Regions from separate parts of the Thiomonas sp. OC7 genome, predicted to be linked through region 1. Evidence: predicted binding sites of a transcription regulator. Region 1 holds the regulator's gene; the other holds the start of a gene.

Region 1 (6,037 bases):
AAAAAAGCGCGGCAGGATGTGCGCGGCTGCGAGGTGCGACTTGACGCCGAGCGCGCCGCCACCGATCCCAAGGTGTTCACCCGCATCCATATGCACTTCGTCGTGACTGGAGTGAATCTGCGCGAAGACATGGTTCGCCGGGCTGTCGAGCTCTCGCATACCAAGTATTGCTCGGCCAGCGCCATGCTGGAAAAAACGGCGACGATGACTTTCAGCGTCGAGTTGGCCCAGGAATGACCGCCGCATCAGCGCCTGTCTGCAATGTTGCATTTTGATGACACTTTGGGCCAGAGCCGCAAAAAAGCTTGAGGACAATCATCAAGCGCGATCAAATCTCTAACACGCATGCTATGACATCAATGTTTGCATGTTCATTCCCCCGCCCGCTCAGACATCGCCCTGGAGAGTGTGTCGAGAAGCGGAACACTTCAAACCTAACGGAGCACAGAATGAAAACGCAAAGTTTCACTAAAACCCAAGGTTTCGCAAAAAAATCCCTTATCGCCCTGGCCGTGGTCGGTGCCTTCTCGGGCTCGGCATTCGCGGCTGACAGCGTGCAGCTATACGGCATTATCGATATGGGTGTGACGCATTACTCTGGTCTGGCGCCGACCGTGAACGGCCAACCTGACACCTCAGGCAAAAGTGGTACGGCGTCTTATACCGGCTTGAGCTCTGGCGTGGTCGCTGGCTCGCGCATCGGTCTCAAGGGCACAGAAGACCTGGGCGGCGGCCTGAAGGCTATTTTCCAAGCGGAAACCGGCTTTTGTGCGGCGGGCACCAACCAGACTGGCACAGGCGGCTCTGCTTACTGTACGGGTAGCGGCTTCATGGGCCGTACCACGCTTTTGGGTTTGCAAGGCAACTTCGGTACCGTGCAGATGGGCCGCTACTTCACCAGCATGTTCAACAACGAGGTCAACTACGATCCGTTCCAGGCGGGCTTTACCGGTGCGTACTCGAACTTGAGCCTAGGCATTAATGGCCTTAGCCCGAGCGGCGAAGGTGGAAATGCCTCAGGTGCAGCAGTCAACTATCTACTGCGCAGCAATCAAACCATCACCTACATCTCTCCCAATCTGTCTGGCCTGACTGTGCAGGCGGATTACTCGTTCAACGACGGCTCAGCAACGGCTCCTTTAGTCCAGGGCGGCAACACCACCAAGCTGTGGTCTTTGAACGGCAACTATGCCTTCGGGTCGGCGACCGTGGGCGCTAACTACAGCAAAGTCACCAACGTCACCGTTGCGCCTAGCAGCACAGTGGCCGATGGCGCTTACAAGGTCTGGCAGTTGTTCGGCTCTTACGACCTGAACGTGGTCAAGCTCTCGGGCATTTATGAGCGCGGCACCGCCGACTACTACTCGGGTAACGATTCGTCCTGGTTGCTTGGCGCCACCGTGCCGGTTGGCGCCGGTGCGGTGATGGTGTCGTACAGCCAATACGGCACGTCGCTGGCACCTACGGGCACATCACTCAGCACCTCCAAGGCGAAACAATACGCCATTGGTTACAGCTACAACCTCTCCAAGCGCACCATGCTCTACACCTCCTATGCGCATATGAGCAACGATTCTGCTGGCGCAAATCGCACCGGCACCGCACTGGCCGTCAACGACGCGACCAACTTCAGCGCGGGTGTCACTGGCCAAGGCTCCAACGGCTTCGCTGTGGGCATTCTGCATTCGTTCTGAGACTGACAGCCCGCCAGCTCTGGCGGGCATCACCTAATCTGGCGTGACGGCCAGACTGCACTCAACAGCCCGCCCGCGGGCTGTTTTTTGTTGTTGTGGGGCAACAAAAACCTGAGGTAATTGCTCTTGCCATATGCATCGCCGCTGATGCACTGTTAAATTGTTGAGGTCTCGGAAGCGGAATGCTTTAGGTCTGCGACGAGCTGGGCACAGCAGAGCAAAACTCTGCAGCCCGTCTCTTTACCGGCCATCACGGTCGGCCCTTTACAACCTGGAGATGCAACCATCATGAAAAAATCACTCATCGCGCTGGCTGTGGTTGGCGCTTTTACCAGCAGCGCCTTTGCAGAAGGCAGCAATGTTCAGCTCTATGGCATCATCGACCTGGGCGTCACCCATTTCACCGGGTTGCGGCCTTCGTCGGGCACGGGCACCGTGTCTTCAACGGGCCTGGATTCCGGCGGCCAGTCCTCCTCTCGGATCGGCTTGAAGGGGTCGGAAGACCTGGGCGGCGGTCTGAAGGCGATTTTCCAAGCTGAAACCGGTTTCTGCGCAGCAGGCACCAATCAAAACACCAACGGCACTGGCGGCAATTCGAATGGCTACTGCAGCGGCGGCGGCTTCATGCAGCGCACGTCGATTGTCGGCCTGACCGGCGGTTTCGGTACGGTTGTTGCAGGCCGTATGAACACTCCTTTGTGGAACGATGAAATCGCAGCTGACCCGTTTGGCGCTGGTTTGACGGGCAACATCGACAACATCTCTAATGTGCGATTCGCCAGTGTGCAACGCGCGAACCAAACAGTCGCTTACGTGTCGCCTGATCTCATGGGCTTTACTGGCACTGCGGTGTACTCTTTCGCTCCTACCTCGGCAACGGTTAATCTGGCACAAGGTGGCAGCACCACCCGGGCCTGGGAACTCAACGGCGCGTACAAAAACGGCCCGATGTTCGCGACGCTCGATTATTTGCGCATCACCAATATCAATGGCTTGACTGCGAATTCGTCTAGCGGCAACGCAGACAAGCATTGGCAAGTAACTGGCGGCTATGATTTCGGTATCGCCAAGGTTACAGGTCTATATCAGGATCTGAAGGTTGATGCTTCCAGCGGCAAGCGGACTGTATGGATGCTAGGCGCTTCCGTCCCGGTGGGCGCAGGTGCGGTGCTGGCTTCTTATGGGCAAGTCAAGGACACGATTTCCAACCCTGACACTGGAAACAATACGGCCAAGCAATACGCTATCGGTTACACCTACTCCCTATCCAAGCGTACCAACCTGTACACCTCATACTCGCACATCAGCAACGACACCAATACGGCACTGGCTGTAGGCGATTCCTCCACTGCGAACCTGGGTGTTGCTGGTCAATCGTCCAGCGGCTTCGCCCTGGGCATCCGTCACAAGTTCTGATCAGCGCAAGCTGCTCTAGCAACTGCCTTGAAAGCCGCCTTCGGGCGGCTTTTTTTCGACTGTATAAATCGCAAAAAGGCCGGGGAGCGGTCGTGTTGCGGCAGGCATAATGCCCGCACAGGAGGGTTGCCCAATGCACATTGTTCTACCGGTAGACGGATCGACTTACACCGCGCGGGCTGCGCAGGTTTTGGTGCAGCAGGTGCGGCAATACAAGGAGCCGCCGCGCATCACCCTGCTCACGGTGGCGCTGCCCATCGGCACGCCGCTGGCGCGCGCGCAGCTCAGCAAGGCCACGCTGGACGAGTATTACTGCGACGTCAGCGCGCAGGCGCTGGCGCCCGCTGAAGGCGTGCTGAAACAGGCCGGGCTGGTGTTCGAGTCTCGTTTTGTGGTGGGCGACCCGGCCGAGCAGATCGCCGCCGAGGTGACGCGTCTGCAGCCCGACCTGCTCATCATGGGCACGCACGGCCACTCGGCGCTCAAGGGCTTCGTTATGGGGTCTGTGGCGAGCAAGGTGGTGGCGTCCACCACGGTGCCGGTGCTGCTGGTGCGGTGAGCCGCCGCGGCGGCGCGTTAACAGGCCCTACCGCTGGCTCAGCGCATTGCCCACCAGCTTGGAGGTGATGTCCACGATCTGAATCATGCGGTCGTAGGCCATGCGGGTGGGGCCGATGACGCCGAGGGTGCCGACCACTTTGCCGTCGGCCGCATAGGGTGCGGTGATGACGGAGAGTTCTTCGAACGGCACAGCCTCGCTTTCGCCGCCGATGTAAATGCGCACGCCATCGGCGCGGGCGGAGGCGTCCATCAGTTTGAGCAACTGGGCTTTTTGTTCGAACAGATCGAAGAGCTGGCGCAGCTTGCCCAGATTGCCCGCAAAGTCGCCGATGCCGAGCAATTGCTGTTGCCCGGAGATGACCACTTGATCTTGTGGCTGCTGCAGCGCCTGGCTGCCGGCCTGCACGCCGGCCTGCATGAGGGCGACGAGTTCACTGCGCAGGTGTTCGACTTCGCTGCCGAGTTTCTGCGCGACCTGCTCGAAACTCAGGCCGGAAAAATGGGCGTTGAGGTAGTTGGTTGTGGTGTTGAGCTCGTTCTGGCTGAGGGCGTGTGGCCAGTGCAGCATGCGGTTTTGCACATCGCCCTCGGGGCTGACGATGATGAGCAGAATGCGATGTTCGCTCAACTGCAGAAATTCGATGTGGCGAAACGCGGCGCTGCGCTGCGGCGCCAGCACCACGCCGACGAATTGCGACAGGCTGGACATGAGCTGCGCCGCCCGCATCATCACTTGTTGCGGCGGGGCGGTGTCGATGTGCTGTTGCAGCGTCTGCGGCAGCAGATCGGTTGGCATCTGCGGCTGGGCGGTGAGCATGGCGTCGACGAACACCCGGTAGCCGCGCGGGGTGGGAATGCGCCCGGCCGAGGTGTGCGGGCTGGCGATCAGGCCCATATCTTCGAGATCGGCCATGACGTTGCGGATGGTGGCCGCGGACAACTCCAGCCCCGAAGCGCGCGACAGCGTGCGCGAACCCACCGGCTGACCGTCGGCGATGTAGTGTTCGATCAGGGTTTTGAGCAGCAGTCGGGCGCGTTCGTCCATGCGCAAATTTTAGGGCGCAGACGACACGCGGGCGCAACGCGCTACGCTGGACTTGCGCCTGTGCTGTAATTTGCCGTCAGGGCGGTGTTCTCCGCCGTGCCTCACCTAAGAACTCCATGCCCCGTACCGTGTTCCAGCAGGTCTTGCTGATCGGCAAATATCAGGCGCCGCAGGCGCAGCGCAAACTTGGCGAGATCGCCGCGCGGCTGAGCCGGGCCGGGGTGGATGTGTGGGTGGGCGAGCTCACCGCGCAGCACACCGAGCTGCCTTACCCGGTGCTGCGCAGCAGCGAACTGGCCGAGCGCACCGCGCAGGGCGGCTGGGTGGCGGTGGTGCTGGGCGGCGACGGCACCATGCTGGGTGCGGCTCGCAGGCTCGCTCCGCTGAAAGTGCCGCTGGTGGGCATCAACGCAGGGCGGCTGGGCTTCATGACCGATATCGCCGACAGCGACTGGGAGCCCGCGATCGACGGACTGATGGCCGGCGACTTCGAGCGCGAGGAGCGCGCCATGCTCAGCGGCGCGGTGGAGCGTGCGGGGCAGACCATTTTCAGCGCCATTGCGGTGAATGATGTGGTGGTCAATCGCAACGGCGCGTCGGGGCTGGTGGAGCTGAAGGTGGAGGTGGACGGGCGCTTCATGTATGTGCAGCGGGCAGACGGCCTGATCGTCGCCACGCCGACGGGCTCCACGGCCTATGCGCTGTCGGCCTACGGGCCCATTCTGTACCCCAGCGTGGACGGTGTGGTGCTGGTGCCGATTGCGCCGCATACCCTGTCGAATCGCCCCATCGTGCTGCCGGGCGGTGCCGATATCGTGATCGAGGTCGTCACGCCGCGCGACGTGAGCGTGAACTTCGACATGCAGAGCTATGCCGAGCTGATCGGCGGCGATCGCATCCGCATCGGGCAGGCGCCGCATCGCTGCGTGTTTCTTCACCCGCCGGGTTGGAGCTATTTCTCCACCCTGCGCCGGAAACTTCATTGGCATGAAGTGCCCGATGAATCCTGAACATTTGCGTCTTTTCGCCTGAGACATGCTGCTGCATCTGCATTTGCGCGACTTTGTCATCGTTCCCGAGCTCGACATCGATCTGGCGGGGGGCTTCACCGTGCTCACCGGAGAAACCGGCGCGGGCAAATCCATCCTGATCGACGCGCTCAAGCTGGCGCTGGGCGAGCGTGCCGACAGCAGTGTGGTGCGCGCGGGGGCGCAGCGCGCAGAGATCAGCGCCGAGTTCAGCCTGAGCCCGCCGCTGGTCGCCTGGCTGGACGAGCAGGGATTCGCCGCCGAGGCCGACACGCTGCTGCTGCGCCGCGTGA
Region 2 (6,037 bases), 460 kb from region 1:
TGCTGCTGATGCTGCCGCTGTTCGTCCATCTGCCTTGGTGGACGAGCGCGCTGGTGCTCGGCCTGCTGGCCTGGCGTGCGGCGCTGGCCTGGCGCAGTGCGCCGCTGCCCCGGCGCGGCGTGCTGGTGCTCATTTTGCTGTTCTCCGTCGTCATCACCCTGTGGGATTTCCACACCGTACTCGGGCGCGATGCCGGAGTCGCGCTGCTGTGCGTGCTGCTCGGCCTCAAGACCCTGGAGATGCGCTCGCGCCGCGATGCCCATGTGCTGTTCTTCCTCGGTTTTTTCACCATCGCGGCCAACTTTCTGTTCTCGCAATCGCTGGGCACCGCCCTGGTCATGGTGCTGGCCACCTGGGGCATGCTGGCCGCGCTGGTCAACGCCAATCTGCCCGCCGGGCGGCCGCCGCTGCGGCAGTCGCTGCTCACCGCGCTCAAGATGATGGCGCTGGGCGCGCCCGCGATGGTCGTGCTGTTCATGGTGTTTCCGCGCCTGAGCGCGCCGCTGTGGGCCTTGCCGCAAAGCGGCGCGCAGGCCATCACCGGGCTGTCGGCCAGTATGTCACCGGGGCAGATCGCCGAGCTGGCGCGAGACGACTCGGTCGCCTTCCGCGTGGTGTTCCACGGCCAGCGGCCGCCCGACCGCGAGCTTTACTGGCGCGGCCCGGTGCTGAGCGTGTTCGACAACGGCGTGTGGCTGCCCGACCCGCGCCAGCGCGACCGCGCCACCCTCAGCCCGCCCGCCGATCTGCACCTGAGCGGCCCACCCGTGCGCTACACCGTCACCCTGCAGCCCACGCAGCAGACCTTCGTCTTCGCGCTCGACGCCCCGGCGGCCGCGCCCGAGATCGAGGGATATCGGGTGCAGTGGCTGCCCGACCTGCAACTGGTCACCGGGCGGCCGCTCGACCATCTCTCGCGCTACACCGTCGAGTCGTCACCGCAGTTTCGCTACGGCCCCACGCAATTCAGCCCCGCCCTGCGTGCCGACGAAGCCCTGCCTGCGGGCTTCGATCCGCGCAGCGTGGCGCTGGGAAGGCAACTCGCCGCGCAAGCCAAGGCGGCCGGACAGGGCGGCGCCTTCGTCGCGCAAGCCCTGCTGCAGATGTTTCGCAACCAACCCTTCCGCTACACCCTCAACCCCGGCACCTACGGCCGGCGCGACGGCGTGGACCAATTTCTGTTCGACCGCCGCGCCGGTTTTTGCGAACACTACGCGCAGGCGTTCGTCGTGGTGATGCGGGCCGCAGGCATTCCCGCGCGCATCGTCACCGGCTACCAGGGCGGCCGCTTCAACCCGGTAGACGACACCTGGGTGGTGCGCCAAAGCGACGCCCACGCCTGGGCCGAATACTGGCTGCCCGAACGCGGCTGGGTGCGCGCCGACCCCACCGCCGCCGTTGACCCGGCGCGCATCGACCGCAGCGGCGCCACCCTGGCCGCGCGCGAGCCCCTGTTGGGCGTGGCCGCGCTCGGCCCGCGCGACGCCGCGCTGCTGCTGCAACTGCGCAACCAATGGGACGCGCTCAACAACACCTGGAACCAGTGGGTGCTGCACTACGGCAGCCAGCGCCAGCTCGACCTGCTGAACAAGCTCGGCCTGCACCAACCCGACATGGCCACCCTGGCCGCGCTGGCCATCGCCACCCTGCTGGTGGCCACCGCCATCGGCGGCGCGTTTCTGGCGCTGGAGCGCCGCAGGCACGACGCTTGGACGCAGACCTACGCCCTGCTGCGCGGCAAGCTGGAGCAGGTCGGCATCGACAGTGAACCCTCTACCCCGCCGCGCACTCTGGCGGGCCGCATCGACCCTGCCCGACTGGGCGCTGACAGCCTCCCGCCCCAATCCGCGCACGCCGCCATTGCGCTCCTGCTGCAACTCGAACGCTGGCGCTACGCCCCGCCAGTTGATGCCCGCCAGCGCAAAACGCAATGGGCCGCGCTGCGGCAGGCCGTGCGCCGCTGGCGCTGATGCGCGTGCGACAAACATCAAAAAAGCCCGTCATCGACGGGCTATTTTAGACGGTGCGACGACAGATTCAGGCAAACGAACCAAGCAAACGAATCAGGCAAATTCCGCCAGCGACTTGCGCATTTTTTTCATCGCCGCCACCTCGATCTGGCGGATGCGTTCGGCCGACACGCCGTATTCGGCGGCCAGTTCGTGCAGGGTCTTGCCGCCGCTGCCGTCATCATTCACCTGCAGCCAGCGCTGCTCGACAATGGCGCGGCTGCGGGCGTCGAGCAGTTCCAGCGCGTTTTCCAGCCCTTCGACCTGCAGCCGGTCGTGGCTGCGCGCTTCGAGCACGGCCATCGGCTCCTGCGTGTTGTCGGCCAGATAGGAAATGGGCGCGTAGCTCTCTTCGCCATCTTCCACCGTGGGATCGAGCGCGATGTCGGCGCCGCCCATGCGGCTTTCCATCTCGATCACGTCTTCGCGCTTGACGTTAAGCGCCTGCGCCATGTCGTCGATCTGCGCCTCGTTCATGCCGGCGTTGGCCGTTTTCATCGAGCGCAGATTGAAAAACAGCTTGCGCTGCGATTTGGTCGTGGCCACTTTCACCAACCGCCAGTTGCGCAGGATGTATTCGTGAATTTCGGCCTTGATCCAGTGCAGGGCGTAACTCACCAGCCGCACGCCATGCGCCGGGTCGAAACGCTTGACCGCCTTCATCAAGCCGATATTGCCTTCTTGAATGAGGTCGGCATGCGGCAGGCCGTAGCCCAGATATTGCCGTGCGGTGGAAACCACCAGCCGCAGGTGCGACAGCACCAGTTTGCCCGCCGCGTCTTTGTCCCCCTGCTCGCGCCAGGTGCGAGCCAGCCGCGCCTCTTCTTCCGCGCTGAGCATGGGCAGGCGGTTGACGGCGCTGATGTAGGCGTCCAGATTGCCCAGACTGGGCAAGGCGAGCGGAAACGCGCCATCGACCTGGGCCGGGCGCAGAACGATTGCGGCTGACTGAGTGTGGGTCATGGATGGAATCCTCCTGTTTGTGTTTGATATTAGCACTCACAGTGAGAGAGTGCTAAAGACCAATAGTTCCCTGCCGGGCCGGGGCGAAAACCCATTTTCCGCACGTTCTATGGGGGGTTTGATGACGGCAGTGTGCCTGCGAATTCTTAGGTTAGACTTTGCTGCATGTCTCGCTTGCTGCGTCCCATTCTGGTCTTGCTGCTCGTCTTGCTGCCTCTGCGCGGCTGGGCGCAGGTCAGCATGAATTTGGGCGACGGAGTGCAAACCCCGGCCCAGACCACGGCGCAGGCGCAGGCGCAGGCGCATGAGATGACCTCAAATGACATGGCCTCAATGGCGGATCTGCACTCGCTGGCGGCAGATCAAGACACGTCGGAAGCCATGCCGGGCTGCCACGTCGACGCCAACACCCCAGCCGATTGCGGCTCTCACGATCACCAGCATTGCGTGATCTGCCATCTGGCTGTGGCTCAGCCCCCGGCCTTCACCCTGCTGCTGACCGACGCCGCGCAGCACTCGTGCCCCTCCGCCGCCAACACCGCGTGGCACAGCGCCGATCTGCGCACCCTGCAGCGTCCTCCCAGAGCCTGAACCCCGTTTGAGTCCCGGTTGCAGCGCGGGTCGCCAGACTTGCGCTGCGCATCGTGTCGCCGCGCGCTGTCGCGGCTCGAATGAGGTGTCAATTCATGTGGAACCCACCCAGACCGCAGGTGCGCCTGCGGGCGCTGCGGCTCGCCCCCCTGGCCGCAGCCGCGCTTCTGGCAGCCTGCGCGCCCTTGCAAACCCGGCAGTCGCTACAGGCCGTCAATGTCATTACCCTGCCCCACACCGGCACGCCGCTGCACTTGCTGCGCGACCCCGCGCAGCAGCAAGACGCGCAAGCCCAGATCGACGCGCTGCTGTCCAAACCCCTGTCTGCCGATGACGCCGTGCGCATCGCGCTGCTCGGCAGCCCCGCATTGCAGGGGCTGATCGCGCAGACGCAGGCCGACTCGGCCGACTCCACGCAAAGCGCCCGGTTGACCAACCCGGTTTTCGGCTTCGAGCGCCTGCTCATCGGTGGCGGGGTGGAAATCACCCGTAGTCTCAGCTTCGGTCTGCTCGATCTGCTCACCTTGCCCACGCGTTCGCGCCTGAACGACACGCAGCAGACGCAACTTCGGCTCAGCCTCGCCCGCGCGGTGCTGCGCACGGCGGCGCAGGCGCGGCTGAGTTGGGTTCGCGCCGTGGCGGCACAGCAAACTGCCGCCTACGACCGCGATGTGGTGGAAGCGGCCAAGGCCACCGCCATTCTGGCTGACCGCATGCGGCAGGCAGGCAACTTCACCAAGCTCGACGCGGCGCAGCAAGGCCTGTTCGCCGCCGACAGCCAGCTACGCCTGAGCCGCGCCGAACTGGCCGCCACGCAAAGCCGCGAAGCGCTGGTGCAGGCGCTGGGGTTGTCGGCAGAACAAGCCGCCCGCCTCGCTTTGCCGACGCAACTGCCGGAGGTGCCGAAGCAGCCGAGCGCAGCCGCGCCGATGGCGCTGCAAACCGCGCTCGACCAGCGTCTGGACGTGCAGCTCGCCCGCGCCGACTACACGGCCACCGCGCAAGCTGCAGGGCTGGCGCGCGCTACCAGCCTGATCGAGCATGTCGAACTCGGCGGCGTGCGCAAGACCTATAGCGACGCGCCGCCGCAAAACGGCTTCGACCTCAGCCTGCCGCTGCCGCTGTTCGATCTGGGCGACGCCCGCCGCAGCGCCGCCGCCGACCGCGTGCTCGCGGCGCGCAACCGCGCCATCGCCACCGCGCGCCGCGCCGCCTCGCAACTGCGCGAGGCCGACGCCCTGCGCGGCAGCGCCTGGCAACAGCAGCGCCTCAGCCGCGAGCAGATCGTGCCCCTGGCGCTGACCGTGCTCGATGAGAGCCAGCTTCGCTACAACGGCATGCTCATCGGCACCTTTCAGCTCGTCGCCGCCGCGCAGACGCAGGTGCAGGCGGTGCGAGAGGCCATCTCCGCGCAGCGCAATTACTGGCTGGCCGACGCCGCCTGGCAAGCCGCCCAGCTTGGCGTGGACGCAGGCCCGGGCGCCCTGCCCGACTCCACTTCTTCCAACGCCGCCCCGGCCGTCTCCAGCCACTGACCCACAGGACTTTCACAGCATGAATACCCGACGCCATTTTCTCGGCGCTGCCGCGGCCCTCGTCGCCGCAGGCGCCGCCAGCCGCAACGCCCTGGCCGCCGCACCCGAACCCCATCAATACAGCAGCGCCGATACCGCAGCCCCGCTGCATCCCCACGCCGGCCGGCCCTACAACCCGGTCGTCACCCTCAACGGCTGGAGCCTGCCCTTTCGCATGAAAGACGGCGTGAAGGAATTTCACCTCGTCGCCGAACCCGTGGTGCGCGAAATCTCGCCCGGCATGACGGCCAAGCTCTGGGGCTACAACGGCTCCAGCCCCGGCCCCACCATCGAAGCGGTGGAAGGCGACCGCGTGCGCCTGTTCGTTACCAACAAGCTGCCCGAGCACACCACGGTGCACTGGCACGGCCTCATCCTGCCCAACGGCATGGACGGCGTGGGCGGGCTGACGCAGCCGCAGATCAAACCCGGCCAGACCTTCGTCTATGAATTCGAGCTGCGCAAAAGCGGCACCTTCATGTACCACCCGCACGCCGACGAAATGGTGCAGATGGCCATGGGCGCGATGGGCCTGTTCATCGTCCACCCCAAAAACCCGCGGCAGATGGCGGTCGATCGCGACTACGCCTTTCTCATCAACGCCTACGACATCGATCCCGGGTCGAGCGTGCCCAAGGTCAACACCATGCTCGACTTCAACCTCTGGACCTGGAACAGCCGCGCCTTTCCCGGCATCGCCCCGCTGGTGGCGCGCACCGGCGAGCGCGTGCGCATCCGCATGGGCAACCTCACCATGACCAACCACCCCATCCACCTGCACGGCCATGTGTTCGAAGTGGCGGGCACCGATGGCGGCTGGGTGCCCAAGAGCGCGCGCTGGCCCGAAGTGACGGTGGACATTGCCGTGGGGCAGATGCGCGCCATCGAGTTCATCGCCGA

Evidence for each region. Region 1 encodes HrcA, which represses chaperone genes, less so after heat shock. Its sites were predicted from a motif close to TTAGCACTCNNNNNNNNNGAGTGCTAA; they were not measured.
Region 2: rpoH (RNA polymerase sigma factor RpoH) is a predicted target of HrcA. The motif match lies at 3,002-3,028, and genes of this name have one in related genera.

Annotation. Positions count from the first base shown of each region.
Region 1 is NZ_LR131953.1:1,524,407-1,530,443, reverse strand. It holds gene BIO17B3_RS07370 (OsmC family protein) at 1-237, shown strand, start outside; gene BIO17B3_RS07365 (porin) at 450-1,694, shown strand; gene BIO17B3_RS07360 (porin) at 1,983-3,110, shown strand; gene BIO17B3_RS07355 (universal stress protein) at 3,244-3,669, shown strand; gene hrcA (heat-inducible transcriptional repressor HrcA) at 3,697-4,716, opposite strand; gene BIO17B3_RS07345 (NAD kinase) at 4,833-5,726, shown strand; gene recN (DNA repair protein RecN) at 5,752-6,037, shown strand, end outside.
Region 2 is NZ_LR131953.1:1,061,273-1,067,309, forward strand. It holds gene BIO17B3_RS05065 (DUF3488 and transglutaminase-like domain-containing protein) at 1-1,970, shown strand, start outside; gene rpoH (RNA polymerase sigma factor RpoH) at 2,064-2,972, opposite strand; gene BIO17B3_RS05075 (hypothetical protein) at 3,138-3,563, shown strand; gene BIO17B3_RS05080 (TolC family protein) at 3,659-5,098, shown strand; gene BIO17B3_RS05085 (multicopper oxidase family protein) at 5,118-6,037, shown strand, end outside.